2 regions of the Exiguobacterium sp. R-17 genome follow, and region 1 is predicted to be linked to the other one. Evidence: riboswitches for the same ligand, from Rfam matches in the RefSeq annotation. Region 1 holds a riboswitch; the other holds the start of a gene.

Region 1 (7,661 bases):
GTCTTCTCGTCCAAATCGTCTTACTCGTCACGCGTTATGAAACGCTGGAAGAGTTCAAACTGATCTTACTCTTTCACGTGATTGGTCTAGCACTTGAACTGTTCAAAGTGAACGTTGGGTCTTGGAGTTATCCGGAACAGGCTCTAACGAAAGTGGCTGGTGTTCCCTTGTATGCAGGATTCATGTATGCAAGTGTCGCAAGTTATGTCTGTCAAGCGTTCCGAAGATTTCATTTACGCTTCACAGCATTCCCACCACCTTGGCTTGCGATCAGCGTAGGCAGTCTCGTCTATCTCAACTTCTTCACCCACCACTGGATCTTCGATGCACGCTGGCTATTGATGGTCCTCGTCGTCCTTGTCTTCTATAAGTCATGGGTTCATTTTACGATCGAGCAGACGATCTACCGGATGCCGCTCGTCCTGTCTTTTTTACTGATCGCGTTCTTTATTTGGATCGCTGAGAATATCGTGACGTTCTTTAAAGGGTGGGTCTATCCACATCAGGAAAGAGGATGGGAAGTCGTTGATCTCGGAAAGTTGTCTTCTTGGTTCCTGCTTGTGATCATCACGGTCCTGATCGTCATCGTCGCGAAATACAAGCAACGGGATCCGGCTGTGGAGATATATCAGCGTACATAGATAAAAAACATGACATTTCGTTTGCGATGAAGCGCTTCGATGTTCAACGTTCGTTCTAACATGTGGACGACAACTTGAGCGTGCTTGGCTCAACCAGCAACGAGACGGGAAATTATTGAAAAAAGAGTGAAACATTAGAAGTTTTAAGCCGTAGAGTAAGGTGAGAACTTATTTTTCAAGGAGGACCTTACTCATGTCATCTCAATTAAAAAAAGCAGCGAAGGAATCGCTCAGCGGTCGTTGGGGATTTGCAGTCCTAGCTTTTCTGCTGTTTAGTATTATTCAGGGTGTTCCTAATTTATTTGGATCGGATATCGATGAGCCGTCTAGTAGTATAGATCTCGTTGTATCATTGGTGTCGATTTTATTGATTCCAGTAGGAGTCGGTTGGACATGGATTGCCATGTCGATTGCTCGTGGCGAAGAAACGAAAGTGACGGATTTGTTTGAGCCATATGGTATGTTCCTGAAAGTGGTGGGGCTGGCCATTGTTCAGTTCATCTTTATCGCGCTCTGGACGTTACTCTTAATCATCCCTGGTATCATCAAGTCATTCTCTTACTTGTTGACGTACTACATCCTTCGGGATGAGCCGTCAATCGGTATTCTCGAGGCAATTACACGCTCACGGCAACTCATGGATGGACACAAGATGGAAGCATTCTTGCTCTTCTTATCGTTTATCGGTTGGGCGTTGCTTGTTATCGTTACGCTTGGTCTTGCTGTCCTATGGGTCGGACCATACTTCAGTGTCACGCTTGCCAAATTCTACGATCGTATTCGTGGGGAGCAGGCGCCAGAGCAGACATCAGATTTCGTCGCACCATACTAATTCCGAATCCCGACACTACGTCGGGATTTTTCTTTGGAATAAATCCGATAGGAAAAGACGGTTTAATGGTTGCTTTAGTTCAATGAATTCTGTACGATGAATGCAACACATCTTATCTAGAGAAGTCGAGGGACTGGCCCGAAGACACTTCAGCAACCCCGCTATGGCGGAAGGTGCTACTTCCAGGAAGGAATACCTTCTGAAGATAAGAGCGGACAGGACAAGATACCGTCGCTCTTTTCGAACTTCGAAAAGAGCGTTTTTTTATGATAAGGGGGACGATGGAGTGGAGTATGGTTTTTGGTTACCGATTTTTGGGGGATGGCTACGTAACGTCGAGGATGAACAGATGCCAGCAACATTCGATTATGCGAAACAAGTCGCACAAACAGCTGAACGCATCGGCTTCTCGACGACGTTGATTGCGGAATTGAACTTGAACGATATCAAAGGCATCAAGGAACCGAGTCTTGAGGCATGGACAACGGCATCGGCGATTGCTGCAACAACAGAACGCCTTGAGATCATGACAGCGGTTCGTCCCGGGTTCCATAATCCAGCGACGACGGCGAAGATGGCGGCAAACATCGATCAGTTGAGTGGAGGGCGATTTACGCTCAATGTCGTCTCAGCCTGGTGGGCAGAAGAAGCAAAACAATACAACGGTATTTTTACTGCACACGATGAACGCTATGCCCGAACGGAAGAGTTCGTCACGGTCATGAAAGGACTATGGGCAGATGCGTCACCGTACAGCTTCTCCGGCAATCACTACACGATCGAACAGGCAGAACTCCATCCGAAACCCGTCCAGCGTCCGGGGATTAAGCTCTACGCTGGTGGAGAGAGTGAAGCCGGAAAACGGACGATCGTCGAACATTGTGATGCCTACGTCATGCATGGAGGCACTGTTGAAGAAGTAGCTCATAAAATCAATGATATGAAAGTACGCCGGGAAGCGACGGGACACGCACCGCTTGAGAGCTTCGGTCTTGCTGCCTACATCATTTGCCGGGATACGGAAGAAGAAGCGCTTCTTGAGTGGCAACGCATCACGGACGTCAAGGAAGACAGCGCCGGTTATGCCGGTTATCAAGATTTCATCAGTAAATCGCAACTCGAACAACAGGTCGAGCGAAATGATTATTCCGTCTCGAACCGTGGTCTGCGACCGAACTTGATCGGAACACCAGAACAGATTGCCGAACGGATTCTAGCGTTCGAAGCCGTTGGTGTCACGTTGCTCTTGTTACAATTCTCACCACAACTTGAAGAAATGGAACGCTTTGCCCGTGACGTAATGCCACTGGTCGAAGCGAAACGAAAGGTAGGTCAACAATCATGACAAAAATTCATATTCTCCACGAAAACCAAGAATGGACGGATCATCTCATCAAACGTCTCGAAGAACTCAAGTTGCCGTACGAACAGTGGCACTTGAATGAAGGAATCGTACCGTTAGATGAACTGCCGCCAGAAGGTGTCTTTTACAGTCGTATGAGTGCGTCTTCGCATACGCGGGGGCATCGTTATGCGCCAGAGTTGACGGAAGGGGTCCTCGCTTGGTTAGAAGAGCATGACCGGACTGTCTTTAACGGAACGCGTGCGCTCCGTCTTGAAGTCAGCAAAGTTAATCAATACACAGCGTTACGTAAGGCTGGGATTCGTGTACCAAAGACAACGGCTGCTGTCGGACGTGATCAAATCGTACAAGCAGCAAAAGAAATCGGTGTTTCGTCATTCATCACGAAACATAACCGTGCCGGGAAAGGTCTCGGCGTCCAGTTATTCCATTCGATTGAAGCACTTGAAGCTTATCTCGATGGTTCGACATTCGACGAACCAGTCGATGGCATCACGTTGATTCAAGAGTACATCCAAGCACCAGAACCGTACATCACGCGGTGTGAGTTCGTGGGTGGAAAATTCGTCTATGCGGTACGAGTCGATACGTCGGAAGGATTCGAACTTTGCCCAGCTGATGCGTGTGTGATTGACGACTTGTTTTGCCCAGTTGGTGAAGAAGCGCCGCAAACACCGATGAAGTTCCAAATCGTTGAAGGCTTCGATGATCCAATCATTGCAAAGTACGAAGCGTTCCTCCAAGCGAACCAGATTGCGGTCGCAGGTATCGAGTTCATTAAGGATGCGTCAGGTACGATCTATACGTATGACGTTAATACGAATACAAATTACAATTCGGATGCCGAAGCTGCTGCAGGACGCTACGGCATGCTAGAACTGGCAAAGTTCCTCGGAGCTGCACTTGAAACAAGCACAGTAAAATAAGAATCGGCTCCCGCCCTGTCACAGGACGTTACAAGACCGGATGACGGGGTATTTCTATAGAAAGGGGGCGGATCTATGATTACGTGGAGAGAAGAACGACAGCTCGATATCCCGATTGAGGAAGCATGGCACTTGTTTGATCACACGCGGCTGCAACGTCTGATTCCGAACGTCGTCCAGCATGAGGTGATTGAACGAAAACCGGGTGTCGTCGGTTCGACGTATCGTCAAACGTACATGCAGGGCAACCGACTCGAAACCTACATCGTGACCGATTTAGCCTATACGAATGAGCCGGACTTTAAACAAAATACGATTGGATTCACGTTAGCTAAAATATTCAAGATTGAGATGACGTTTACGCTCAAACCACTTGGACACGCTCGTTGTCTGTTGATTTATACAGGAAAAAATGAAGGAGTGAACTTCGTTGGGAAAAGTCTCTTGTCACTCGGTGGCGAACGAGAAAACGAGAAAATTGTTCAGGGCTTGTTGCAACGTGTCGAAGAAGAGGCAGCGAAACAAAAGAAGAACAATGCATGAAAAAACGGATTCCCGCGCCTAAGAATCCGTTTTTTCATATCTTATCGATTCGTATACGATTTGTGACCACTCGGTAAAACGGATAGAGTCGACACCTTGATAACGTTCTCGTTTTCTATCGCTGGATCGAGCGATTTTGGATTATCAAAAAGCTTAGTTACCGACTACTATTTTTAAGTATAAATACGGTTATTAAATTTTCATTTAATCCAAAGATTATATCGTTACGATAGTAGACGCAAACGAGAAATCTGTGGATCATCTTGAAGCTCCTTTAATGGTCGAAACCGAACAGCTCGTAATTCTTGTTGATCAAGCGATAGTTCAGGATCGATCCCGAGTCGAGGTTCAGGACTATCTAAGACACGGCGAACGAGAAAACATGTCTCTGTTCCTTGATCCATTGAAATCTCGTAAAGTTTCCGTTCGACCGTGACGTGAAGATGCGTTTCTTCTAACACTTCTCGCATGATGGCTTGCTCTTTTGTTTCACCATTCTCGACACCTCCGCCGGGTAACGTCCAAAATGTCCGGGAAGGGGTATGTAATTCGACCATTAGAATCTGTTGCTCTTCAATCAACGCAGCGCATACGCGATGTCGCATATCGCATTCCTCCTTCAACGTGTTCAAAAAAGAGACCGAAACGACAGTTCCGGTCTCTTTTAAAATCATTGTGCGTATAACGCTGTTAATTGCTGTTGGATCGTATCGTTGTTCAAATACTCATCGTATGTCGTTTCTTTATCGACGATACCGTTTGGCGTCAACTCGATGATCCGGTTCGCGATCGTTTCGACGAACTGGTGGTCATGCGAGCTGAAGAGCATTGCGCCTTTATAAGCGATCAAACCATCGTTGAGTGCCGTGATCGATTCGAGATCCAAGTGGTTCGTTGGATCGTCGAGTACAAGGACGTTAGCACCACTGAGCATCGCTTTTGAAAGCATACAACGGACTTTTTCGCCCCCGGATAAGACAGATGCTTTTTTCATGACTTCTTCTCCTGAGAAGAGCATCCGACCGAGGAATCCACGGAGGAACGTATCGCTCTCATCTGCCGGTGAATACTGACGGAGCCAATCGAGGATCGTCTTATCCGAGCCTTCGAAGAATTCCGAGTTATCTTTTGGCAAGTATGATTGGGAAGTCGTGACGCCCCATTTGAATGTACCGCTGTCCGGTTCCATCTCACCCATAAGGATTTTGAATAGTGTCGTGATCGCGATATCGCTCTGGCTGATGAACGCGACTTTATCCGTCTTGTTCAACGAGAAGCGGACATTATCAAGGACTTTGACGCCATCGATCGTCTTCGAGAGACCATCGACCATCAAGAGATCATTTCCGATTTCGCGTTCTGGCGTAAAGCCAACGAACGGATAACGACGTGATGATGGACGAATGTCGTCGAGTGTGATTTTATCAAGCAATTTCTTCCGTGACGTCGCTTGTTTCGCTTTCGAAGCGTTTGAGCTGAAACGTGCGATGAAGGCTTGAAGTTCTTTAATCTTCTCTTCTTTTTTCTTGTTTTGGTCACTTGCCATACGCGAAGCAAGCTGACTTGATTCATACCAGAAATCATAGTTTCCGATATACAGTTGGATCTTACCGTAATCAAGATCCGCCATGTGCGTACAGACGTTGTTCAAGAAGTGACGGTCGTGGGAAATGACGATGACCGTGTTTTCGAATCCGATCAAGAATTCTTCAAGCCATTTGACAGCTTTCAGGTCGAGTCCGTTTGTCGGCTCATCGAGTAAAAGAATGTCAGGTTTACCGAACAATGCTTGGGCAAGCAAGACTTTAACTTTTTCAGATCCTGTCAGCTCAGCCATCGTTTTCGAGTGAAGGTCTTCCTTGATGCCAAGTCCTTGTAGAAGCATCGCTGCTTCCGACTCCGCTTCCCAACCGTTCATTTCAGCGAATTCACCTTCGAGTTCAGCAGCACGCATGCCGTCCTCATCTGAAAAATCTTCTTTCATATAAATCGCATCTTTTTCTTTCATGACTTCATAGAGACGTTTGTGTCCCATCATGACTGTTTCGATGACTTGGAATTCTTCGTATTCGTAATGGTTCTGGCGAAGGACGCCTAAGCGTTCGCCTGGTGTGATGATGACATCGCCTTGTTGTGCTTCAATGTCACCAGCGAGAATTTTCAAGAACGTTGATTTACCGGCACCGTTCGCACCGATCAGACCGTAACAGTTACCTGGCGTGAACTTGATGTTAACGTCTTCGAATAATTTTCGGTCCGCAAAGCGAAGACCGACGTTTTGTACTGTAATCATATAGAGATGAACCCTCGTTTCTAGTAAGTGATGTGCTCATTCGAGTGTACCACAAATCATGATCTGTCGTAGAGCAGGCAAAGTTCTTTCCATATTAGGACAGAAATTAAAAATAAGCAACCGGATATTTAAAATAATGAAACATTTTCCAGATGGATGCGTAGAAGAAAGTAAGGAATTCGCTAGAGGAGGGGTTAGATGGCCATCTTTTTCACGTTATTGTTTTTCGCCCTCATCGTTTTGCTTGGCATGGAACTCTATCGCTATATCCAAGAAAAGATTGATAAAGGAGATTCAGAATGAGAGAAATCAAACCGAAGAAAAAAATTCGTCCATCGATGATCATCGCTGGTGTACTTGTATTAGCCCTGCTGGCTACAACGCCGTTCGTCGTCGAACAAATCGAACCCGGACAAGTTGGTGTCGTTTATACCCCGTCAAGCGGTGTCAAAGATGAGACGTTATCGCAAGGCTGGCATGTCGTTTCACCAATCACACGGGTGACGGAGTATCCGATCCGTACACAGACGAAATCGCTTGATAACATGACGCTTGCGACTAAAGACGGAAAGAACATCGTCGTCGACTTTACATACAGCTTCTCCGTTTCGCCGGATAAGGTGACAAAAGTCTTCAACAAGTTCGGACCGATCGAAATCGATGAGATTGCCAAAGGTTACTTGAAACAACGACTCTATGATGCGTCGCGTGAGCAAATCTCGAAAGTTACCGTCCTTGAACTGTTCGGTGAAAAATCAGGAAACGTCTCTACGAGCATTCAGACGCAGTTTGCAGAAGACGTCAAGGACATCGGTTTCATCATCGAGGATGTCGCACTCGGTGCACCAAAACCAGATGAAAAGACACAGGAAGCAATCGATGCGCGTGTCAAAGCGTCGCAGGAACTCGATAAAAAGAAAACGGATCTTGAAATCGCTAAAGCAGAGGCAGAACGTCTTCGCGTAGAAGCAAAAGGAGCAGCCGATGCGCGTTTGATCGAAGCTCAAGGGTTGGCAAAAGCACAAAAAGAATTACAGAAGACGTTGACGAAAGAAATGATTCA
Region 2 (7,661 bases), 220 kb from region 1:
AGACTTGACCAGCGTTGACTTTCCCGACGATGCTTGCTTTCGTAGAAGGAGCTGTCCGAACACGAAGACCGTTGTCCGTGATCTTGACTTTCGTGACTGTTGCTGCTTCAACTTTACCTGTACCCACTGATGTAAAACCTGAAACCACTAAGGCTGCTGTCGCGATCGATGCTAGAAAACGTTTCATGTTAAGAATTCCTCCGTTTTAATGTAGTGTGTTGCGTCCGTAAGTTATATGATGAAATCATTAAGTGTGTAATTAAGCAGTGAACCTTACAACTGTGTAAGAATTTTGTCTGCAGGAATATCTTAGCATGTGCGCCCTTAAAAACGTTTTTTCAGTTAGAAGACAAAATAGATGCTTTTGTAACATAACTGAAATAATATCCTTGAATATTACAAAGTAAGAAACGCAAAGGATTGTTGACGACGAATTTAAAAAAATATGATACCTTTAGTTCACGAAAGAAATTACATACCTCCTGATGTATGTATGGAAGTATGCTGAATGCAGTTGAATTTATAAAGAATAGGTGAAAAACATGCCAACAACTGATAAAAAAGATAAACCTGAACGTTCCTATACTTTGGCTCAATTGAGCCAGCTGACATTAAAAGAATTATATGAAATCGCAAAGACGAAGAATGTCCCGCAATATCGGGAAGCCCGTAAGCGTGAGTTGATGTTCAAGATTCTAAAAGCACAGGCGGAATCAACAGGTCTTTATTTCCTCGAAGGGGTACTTGAAGTCATCCCTGGTAATCCACAAATGCAAAACGATGGTGGCTTCGGCTTCCTTCGCCCTATCAATTATTCCCAATCCTCTGAAGATATCTATATCGCCGCTTCTCAAATCCGACGCTTCAATCTACGTAATGGTGATGTCGTCACAGGTAAAGTACGCCCACCGAAGGAAAACGAACGTTTCCAAGGGTTACTTAGTGTGGAAGCCGTCAACGGCGAAGCACCGGATACAGCGCGTAACCGTTTGTTCTTCCCGGCGCTGACACCGATCTATCCGGATCGTTTAATGCGTCTTGAGACAGAGCCACGTCATTTATCGGTTCGTGTCATGGATATGATTGCACCAGTTGGGTTTGGACAACGCGGTTTGATCGTCGCACCACCAAAAGCAGGGAAGACGTCACTCCTCAAAGAAATCGCGAACTCGATTCAAGAGAATCATCCGGATGTCGAGCTGATCATTCTATTGATCGATGAGCGACCAGAGGAAGTAACTGACATCGAGCGTTCAGTTCCGGGAGCAGACGTCGTCAGTTCAACGTTCGACGAAACACCGGACAACCATGTGCGGATTTCTGAACTTGTCCTTGAACGGGCGATGCGACTTGTCGAACATAAAAAAGATGTCGTCATCTTGATGGATTCGATCACGCGTTTGACTCGTGCGTATAACTTAACAGTGCCGCAAAGCGGACGGACGCTTTCAGGGGGGATTGACCCAGCAGCGTTCCACAAACCAAAACGGTTCTTTGGTGCGGCGCGAAACATCGAACATGGTGGCAGTTTGACGATTCTTGCGACGGCGCTCGTCGAGACGGGATCCCGCATGGATGACGTCATCTATGAGGAATTCAAAGGAACAGGAAACATGGAGCTACATCTCGATCGTAAGCTGTCGGAACGCCGAATCTTCCCGGCAATCGACATTCGCAAATCAGGTACGCGGAAGGAAGAACTCTTGCTTCCGAAAGAGCAACTCGATGCGCTCTGGACGATTCGTCGGACGATGAACGAGTCGAACGAGTTCGTCGATACGTTCCTGCGTAAGATTCGCGACACGAAAAATAATGAAGAATTTTTTGCTGAACTTGAGAAAGAAAAGAAGAAGACGGTCCGACGTGCACCTGCTAAACCGCGTACCGTCAAGAAGGAAGCAACGACGGAAAAATAACTATTGCGACGCGTAAAAAAATCGTTTAGTATAGGAAGGTAACTTACTCTGGCTCAGCAAATGGACCAGGGCGGAAGGAGAGAAATCAACCATGAAACAAGGAATTCACCCTAACTACAACAAAGTAGTATTTATGGATTCAACGACTGAGTACAAATTCTTAAGCGGTTCTACTCGTTCTTCGAACGAAACGATCACTTGGGAAGATGGTAACGAGTACCCACTCATCCGTGTGGATGTGTCTTCAGACTCGCACCCATTCTACACAGGTCGTCAAAAGTTCAACGCGGCAGATGGTCGTGTCGATCGCTTCAACAAAAAATACGGCCGCAAGTAATTACTTGCCGGTTCTTAAAAAACAGCCTGCCTCCATTACGGAAGCAGGCTGTTTTTGTATAGGCTAAATTGCGAACGGTACGTAAGGTACGTCTTTAAGACGAACGAGAAAGCAATCCCGCCGACGATCCCGATCAAGTACGGCATAGCATCTGGATGTGCCAAGATGTAGTCGACGACTTTATGGAACGAGATATGACGACCAACAAAGTAGCCGGCGCCCAAGAACACACTGACCCAAATCAAAGCACCTGTATACGCGTAACTCGCAAAAATGCGAAACGGCATTTTTGAAACACCTGCAAAAAAGGCAGAGAGTTGGCGAAGACCAGGTATGTAGTAACCGATGATCAAGACCGATTTGCCGTAACGACGAAATCCGGCTTCAGCGGAGAGAATGTGTTTTTCTGAGATGCGCATCTTTGGTCCGACGCGATGCAACAGGGGCATGCCGAGTTTTAAGCCCAGCACGTAGCTAATCGTCATTCCAATGCAACTGCCAGCGTAAGCGGCAAGAATCGTACCGAACAGCGGTAGATTGCCTTGATGCATCCAAAAACCGGACAGGACGAGCAAGGTCTCATCAGGAACCGGCAATCCCACGATACCACCTGCGAGAAGGACGGAAAGACCAAGGGCGCCATATTGGTGCAGAATGTCATGTAAGAGATGATGAATCGGGGACACCTTCTTTCGCGAGAATCTTCTTCTTTAGTGTACAGGAAATGGATGAAGGTTGGAATGAAAGGACAAAAATTCTAGGTAAAGAAAAAATGAATTTTGATTTCCGGAAGTCAACCCTTTTTCTCAATACCGTTTCGAGCTATACTCGTTAAAGTGACTATTTTTAGAGGACGGTGTCGGACGATGATGCATGTAATAAATCAGTACGGCTGGATCGAAGTAATTTGTGGCAGTATGTTTTCCGGGAAATCGGAAGAGTTGATTCGTCGTGTCAGACGGGCACAGTACGGCAAACTGCCCGTTCAAGTATTCAAGCCGGCAATCGATGACCGGTACCATGAAGAGCATGTCGTCTCTCACATCGGAAATTCCGTCGTGGCGATTCCAATGGCGACGAGTCGTGATCTCTATGCAGCAGTAGCGGAAGAAACACAAATTGTCGGAATTGATGAAGTTCAATTCTTTGATGATGAGATCGTTCAAGTCATCGAAGCACTTGCGCAAGACGGAAAACGCGTCATTTGTGCAGGACTCGATCAGGATTTCCGGGCAGAGCCATTTGGCAAGATGCCGGAATTACTGGCGCGCGCAGAATTTGTGACGAAACTTCAGGCGATCTGTCTCTCATGTGGCGATCCGGCTTCCCGGACACAACGTTTGATTGATGGAAAACCAGCGAACTATGATGATCCGATCATTTTAGTCGGCGCTTCAGAATCGTATGAGCCACGGTGCCGCCACTGCCATGAAGTGCCAGGAAAGCCGAAGCCGCTCCAAACGATGCAGCACCAAAAAGGATAAACAAAAAAGACGAACCGATGATGGTCGTCCTTTGATGTAACAGCTGTTCGCTTCTAAGTGAAGACGAATAGCTGTTTTTTTATTATCCCGTTTCCTGTGAGAAACGACTCGAGCGTTCGATGAAACGAATCGTCTCACGCACGATTAAATCCTGATCATGATCGAGGGTCGCGACGTGGTACGAGTTGAGGAGACAGTAGATTCGTTTATCATTCGTCCCGATATGCTGATGCAGGTAATCCGAGCTCGACGGCGGAACGACGTGATCGGTTGCCGAGTAAAGAATCAATGTCGGTAGAAGGATCGATCCAAGGCGTCCTTTCGTCTCATCCATCAAGCGGACGAGTTCGAATGCACAACGACTCGGAACGAGGTCATAGATGATTTCGAAAGCAGACCGTTTGATATCCGGTGCCCCTTCTGGTAAGTACTGTGGACCATCTTCAAACGACAATGCTTCATAAGACGGAACGGAGAGAGCGGCATTGATCGTAATGATGCCTGAAAATGGAATCCCGTCAGCGGCGAGCGATAGTGCGAGCGTCGCGCCCATCGATTGACCGATGACGAAGACTTGATCGCATGTTTCTTGTAAACGTGCATAGCCGTCTTGCAGGCTCTGCTTCCAACATCGAGCAGTCGATTGTTCGAACTCACGGACGTTCGTCCCGTGACCACGCAAACGTGGAGCATAGACAGTGAATCCTTTAGCAGCAAATGCCTCACCGACGTCCCGAACACTTTGCGGGGTCGCATTAAAACCATGACAGATTAAAATGCCGATCGGTCCACCTTGAAGATAAAATGCTTCAGCACCAGTCAATACAGGATAGTTCATCATTACTATTTTTCCTCCATTCGTGAAAAAAAACTCGTCAACGTCACTGCTTGGACGCCCACGAGTTTTTCACCGTATCATCCAAAGCCGCGCTTTGCTGGTCGGAGCACCTTACAGATTGCAGGTTGCCGTGAAGTCATAGAGCCAGGTCTCTCGTTCACTCTTGATAAATATCATATTGGAATTGTCGGATTAATCATTGAAACGATGGTAGCACGACCGAAAATGCCTTGTCAAATCGTTCTGGACGAATCGTGATTTGTTCTTTCAGCTAACTCATAACTTATGACTCAATCGATATGCGACAAATGGATTATTTTTGCAAAGTTGGTTGACTTTTAAAGGTTCGACCCGTAATGTAAAAATTAGTTTTACGACATAAGCAACAACGCAACAACACACATACGAATTTCATACCGCAATACTTATCCAGAGAGGTGGAGGGACTGGCCCTACGAAACCTCGGCAACAGACTCATTATGAGCACTGTGCCAATTCCATCAGACAGATGTCTGAGAGATGAGTGGAGTGGATTCTGCCACTGTGCGGATCCAGGTCTCTTCTTGTTTCTCAAGAAGGGACCTTTTTTGTTGAATGAAGGGGGAAAACGGAATGATTGCATTTCATCAAGTCAAAAAAACGTACATCACGAAGGATCAGACGATCGCAGCACTCGACGGTGTCGACCTGACGATCGAAAAAGGCGAAATCTTCGGTGTCATCGGCTTTAGCGGTGCTGGGAAAAGTTCATTGCTCCGCTGCGTCAACCTATTAGAACGACCGACGTCAGGAACAGTGACGGTCGACGGGGAAGATTTAACAAAACTATCACCAAAAAAATTACGCCAAGCGAAACAGCGGATCGGGATGATCTTTCAACACTTCAATCTATTGAATGCAAACACGGTCTTTACGAACGTTGCGAAACCACTCGTTCTCGCAGGTGTCAAGAAAGACGAGATTCGTCGCCGGGTGACGGAGTTACTCGAATTCGTCGATCTCGCAGACAAGGCGGATCATTATCCGGATCAATTATCCGGCGGACAAAAGCAACGTGTCGGCATCGCCCGGGCACTAGCGACGCAACCATCCGTCCTCTTATGTGACGAAGCGACGTCAGCACTCGATCCTCAGACGACACATCATATTCTCCAGTTATTAAAACGCATCAATGCGGAATACGGGATCACCATTCTCTTGATCACCCATGAGATGGGCGTCATCCGTGAGATTTGTGACCGGGTCGCCGTCATCGAAGCTGGGAAGCTGATCGAGTCAGGAACAGTCTTTGATGTCTTTTCGAATCCGCAGACCGAGACAGCGAAAAACTTCGTCCGCTCCGTCATGCATGATGAAATTCCGGCATCAATTCGTCAGTTGATCGAGTCACGGAATGCGCATCCGATCTATAAGATTCATTTTCTCGGACACCACACCGGACAACCACTCTTGTCGCAAGTCGCAAAACGCTTCGACGTCGATGTCAACATCCTGCACGGTAGCATCACGGAGTTACAGGAAACACCGTTCGGTACATTACTTGTTGAACTGATCGGTGAAACGATCGAAGTAAAACGGGCCTTACAGTACATCGATCAGGCACAGGTGACCGTCGAGGAGGTGCTTGCTGATGCTAGTTAACTACAGTGATATCTGGACAGCATTTTTGCAGACGATGACGATGGTGTCAGTGTCGTTATTATTTTCGACTTTGATCGGTTTACCACTCGGCATCCTGCTCGTCGTCACCCGGAAAGGGGCATTGCTCGAGAACGTCCCGCTGTTCACATTCTTCAACAGTATCGTCAATATCTTCCGTTCAATTCCGTTCATCATCTTACTTGTTGCGATCATCCCGTTGACACGGTTGATCGTCCAGACGTCGATCGGAACCGAAGCCGCAATCGTCCCGCTCGTCTTTTACGCCGCACCGTACATGGCGCGTCTGATCGAGAGCTCGTTACTTGAAGTCGATAAAGGCGTCCTTGAGGCAGCAGAAGCGATGGGGGCGACACCGTTTCAAACGATTTTCCGCTTCCTCTTACCGGAAGCACTCGGTTCACTAATCCTTAATTTAACGATTGCAACAGTCGGCTTGATCGGGGCGTCGGCGATGGCAGGCGCCATCGGTGGTGGCGGTTTGGGTGACTTAGCAATTACGTACGGTTATCAACGGTTCGACACGAAAGTCATGATCATCACGGTCGGGATTCTCGTTATCTTAGTCCAAGGCTTACAGACGACAGGCAACATCGTCGCACGAAAAATCAGAAGACATTAATCAAGGGAGCGATTCAGCCATGAAAAAAGCAGTAGCGATTGGAGCAACATTAACGACGATTTTATTTGCCGGGTGCTCAGCATCAGGAGAAGGAGAAAAGACGATCAAGCTAGGGGTCAGTGGTTCAGACACTCAAGTGTGGGATTACGTCGCGAAAAAAGCGGAAAAGGAGGGCATCAAAATCGAGCTCGTCAAGTTCTCCGATTATGTCCAGCCGAACATGGCACTGGCTGAGGGTGAGATCGACGCCAATGCCTTCCAGACGATTTCCTACTTCAACGCCTTCAAGAAGGAACATAAGTTGAAGCTGTCGCCGATTGCGACGACCGTCATTGCACCGATGGGCATTTACTCAGATAAATATAAGGACGTCAAAGATATTCCAGTCGGTGGCAAAATCGCTGTTCCGAACGAAGCGACGAACATGGGACGTGCCTTCTTGTTACTACAAGAAGCAGGTTTGATCAAATTACCGGACGACTTTGACGGCAATGGATCGGTCGATAAGATCGTTGAAAATCCGAAGAAACTGAAAATCGTTCCGATCGTCGCGGGACAAACGCCACGCGTCTTACCGGACGTCGCTGCATCGATCATCAATAACGGTATTGCTGTTGACGCAGGACTAAATCCGATCAAGGACTCGATCGTCCATGAGAACGAGACAGCAAAACCATACATCAACATCATCGCGACACGGACGGAAGACAAGAACAAAAAAGAACTAAAAAAGATCGCGTCGCTTTACCAACAAAAAGATGTCGCGGCTTTCATCAAAAAAGAATATAAAGGTAGCTCGATCCCG

The links. A riboswitch is a leader RNA that binds a small molecule or an ion and turns the genes downstream of it on or off. The one in region 1 is predicted to bind S-adenosylmethionine.
Region 2: another riboswitch for S-adenosylmethionine. It lies ahead of ACN9MT_RS14080 (methionine ABC transporter ATP-binding protein); the one in region 1 lies ahead of ACN9MT_RS15285 (LLM class flavin-dependent oxidoreductase).

What each region holds. Positions count from the first base shown of each region.
Region 1 is NZ_CP184372.1:2,911,586-2,919,246, reverse strand. Features, by position in the region: gene ACN9MT_RS15295 (DUF817 domain-containing protein) at 1-641, shown strand, start outside; gene ACN9MT_RS15290 (DUF975 family protein) at 835-1,473, shown strand; SAM riboswitch class I at 1,583-1,685, shown strand; gene ACN9MT_RS15285 (LLM class flavin-dependent oxidoreductase) at 1,760-2,818, shown strand; gene ACN9MT_RS15280 (ATP-grasp domain-containing protein) at 2,815-3,762, shown strand; gene ACN9MT_RS15275 (hypothetical protein) at 3,838-4,305, shown strand; gene ACN9MT_RS15270 (NUDIX domain-containing protein) at 4,530-4,910, opposite strand; gene ACN9MT_RS15265 (ABC-F family ATP-binding cassette domain-containing protein) at 4,976-6,598, opposite strand; gene ACN9MT_RS15260 (prohibitin family protein) at 6,898-7,661, shown strand, end outside.
Region 2 is NZ_CP184372.1:2,692,743-2,700,403, reverse strand. Features, by position in the region: gene ACN9MT_RS14110 (C40 family peptidase) at 1-187, opposite strand, end outside; gene rho (transcription termination factor Rho) at 543-1,916, shown strand; gene ACN9MT_RS14100 (type B 50S ribosomal protein L31) at 2,008-2,253, shown strand; gene ACN9MT_RS14095 (DedA family protein) at 2,289-2,939, opposite strand; gene ACN9MT_RS14090 (thymidine kinase) at 3,123-3,737, shown strand; gene ACN9MT_RS14085 (alpha/beta hydrolase) at 3,820-4,578, opposite strand; SAM riboswitch class I at 4,647-4,748, opposite strand; SAM riboswitch class I at 4,998-5,101, shown strand; gene ACN9MT_RS14080 (methionine ABC transporter ATP-binding protein) at 5,188-6,216, shown strand; gene ACN9MT_RS14075 (methionine ABC transporter permease) at 6,206-6,856, shown strand; gene ACN9MT_RS14070 (MetQ/NlpA family ABC transporter substrate-binding protein) at 6,876-7,661, shown strand, end outside.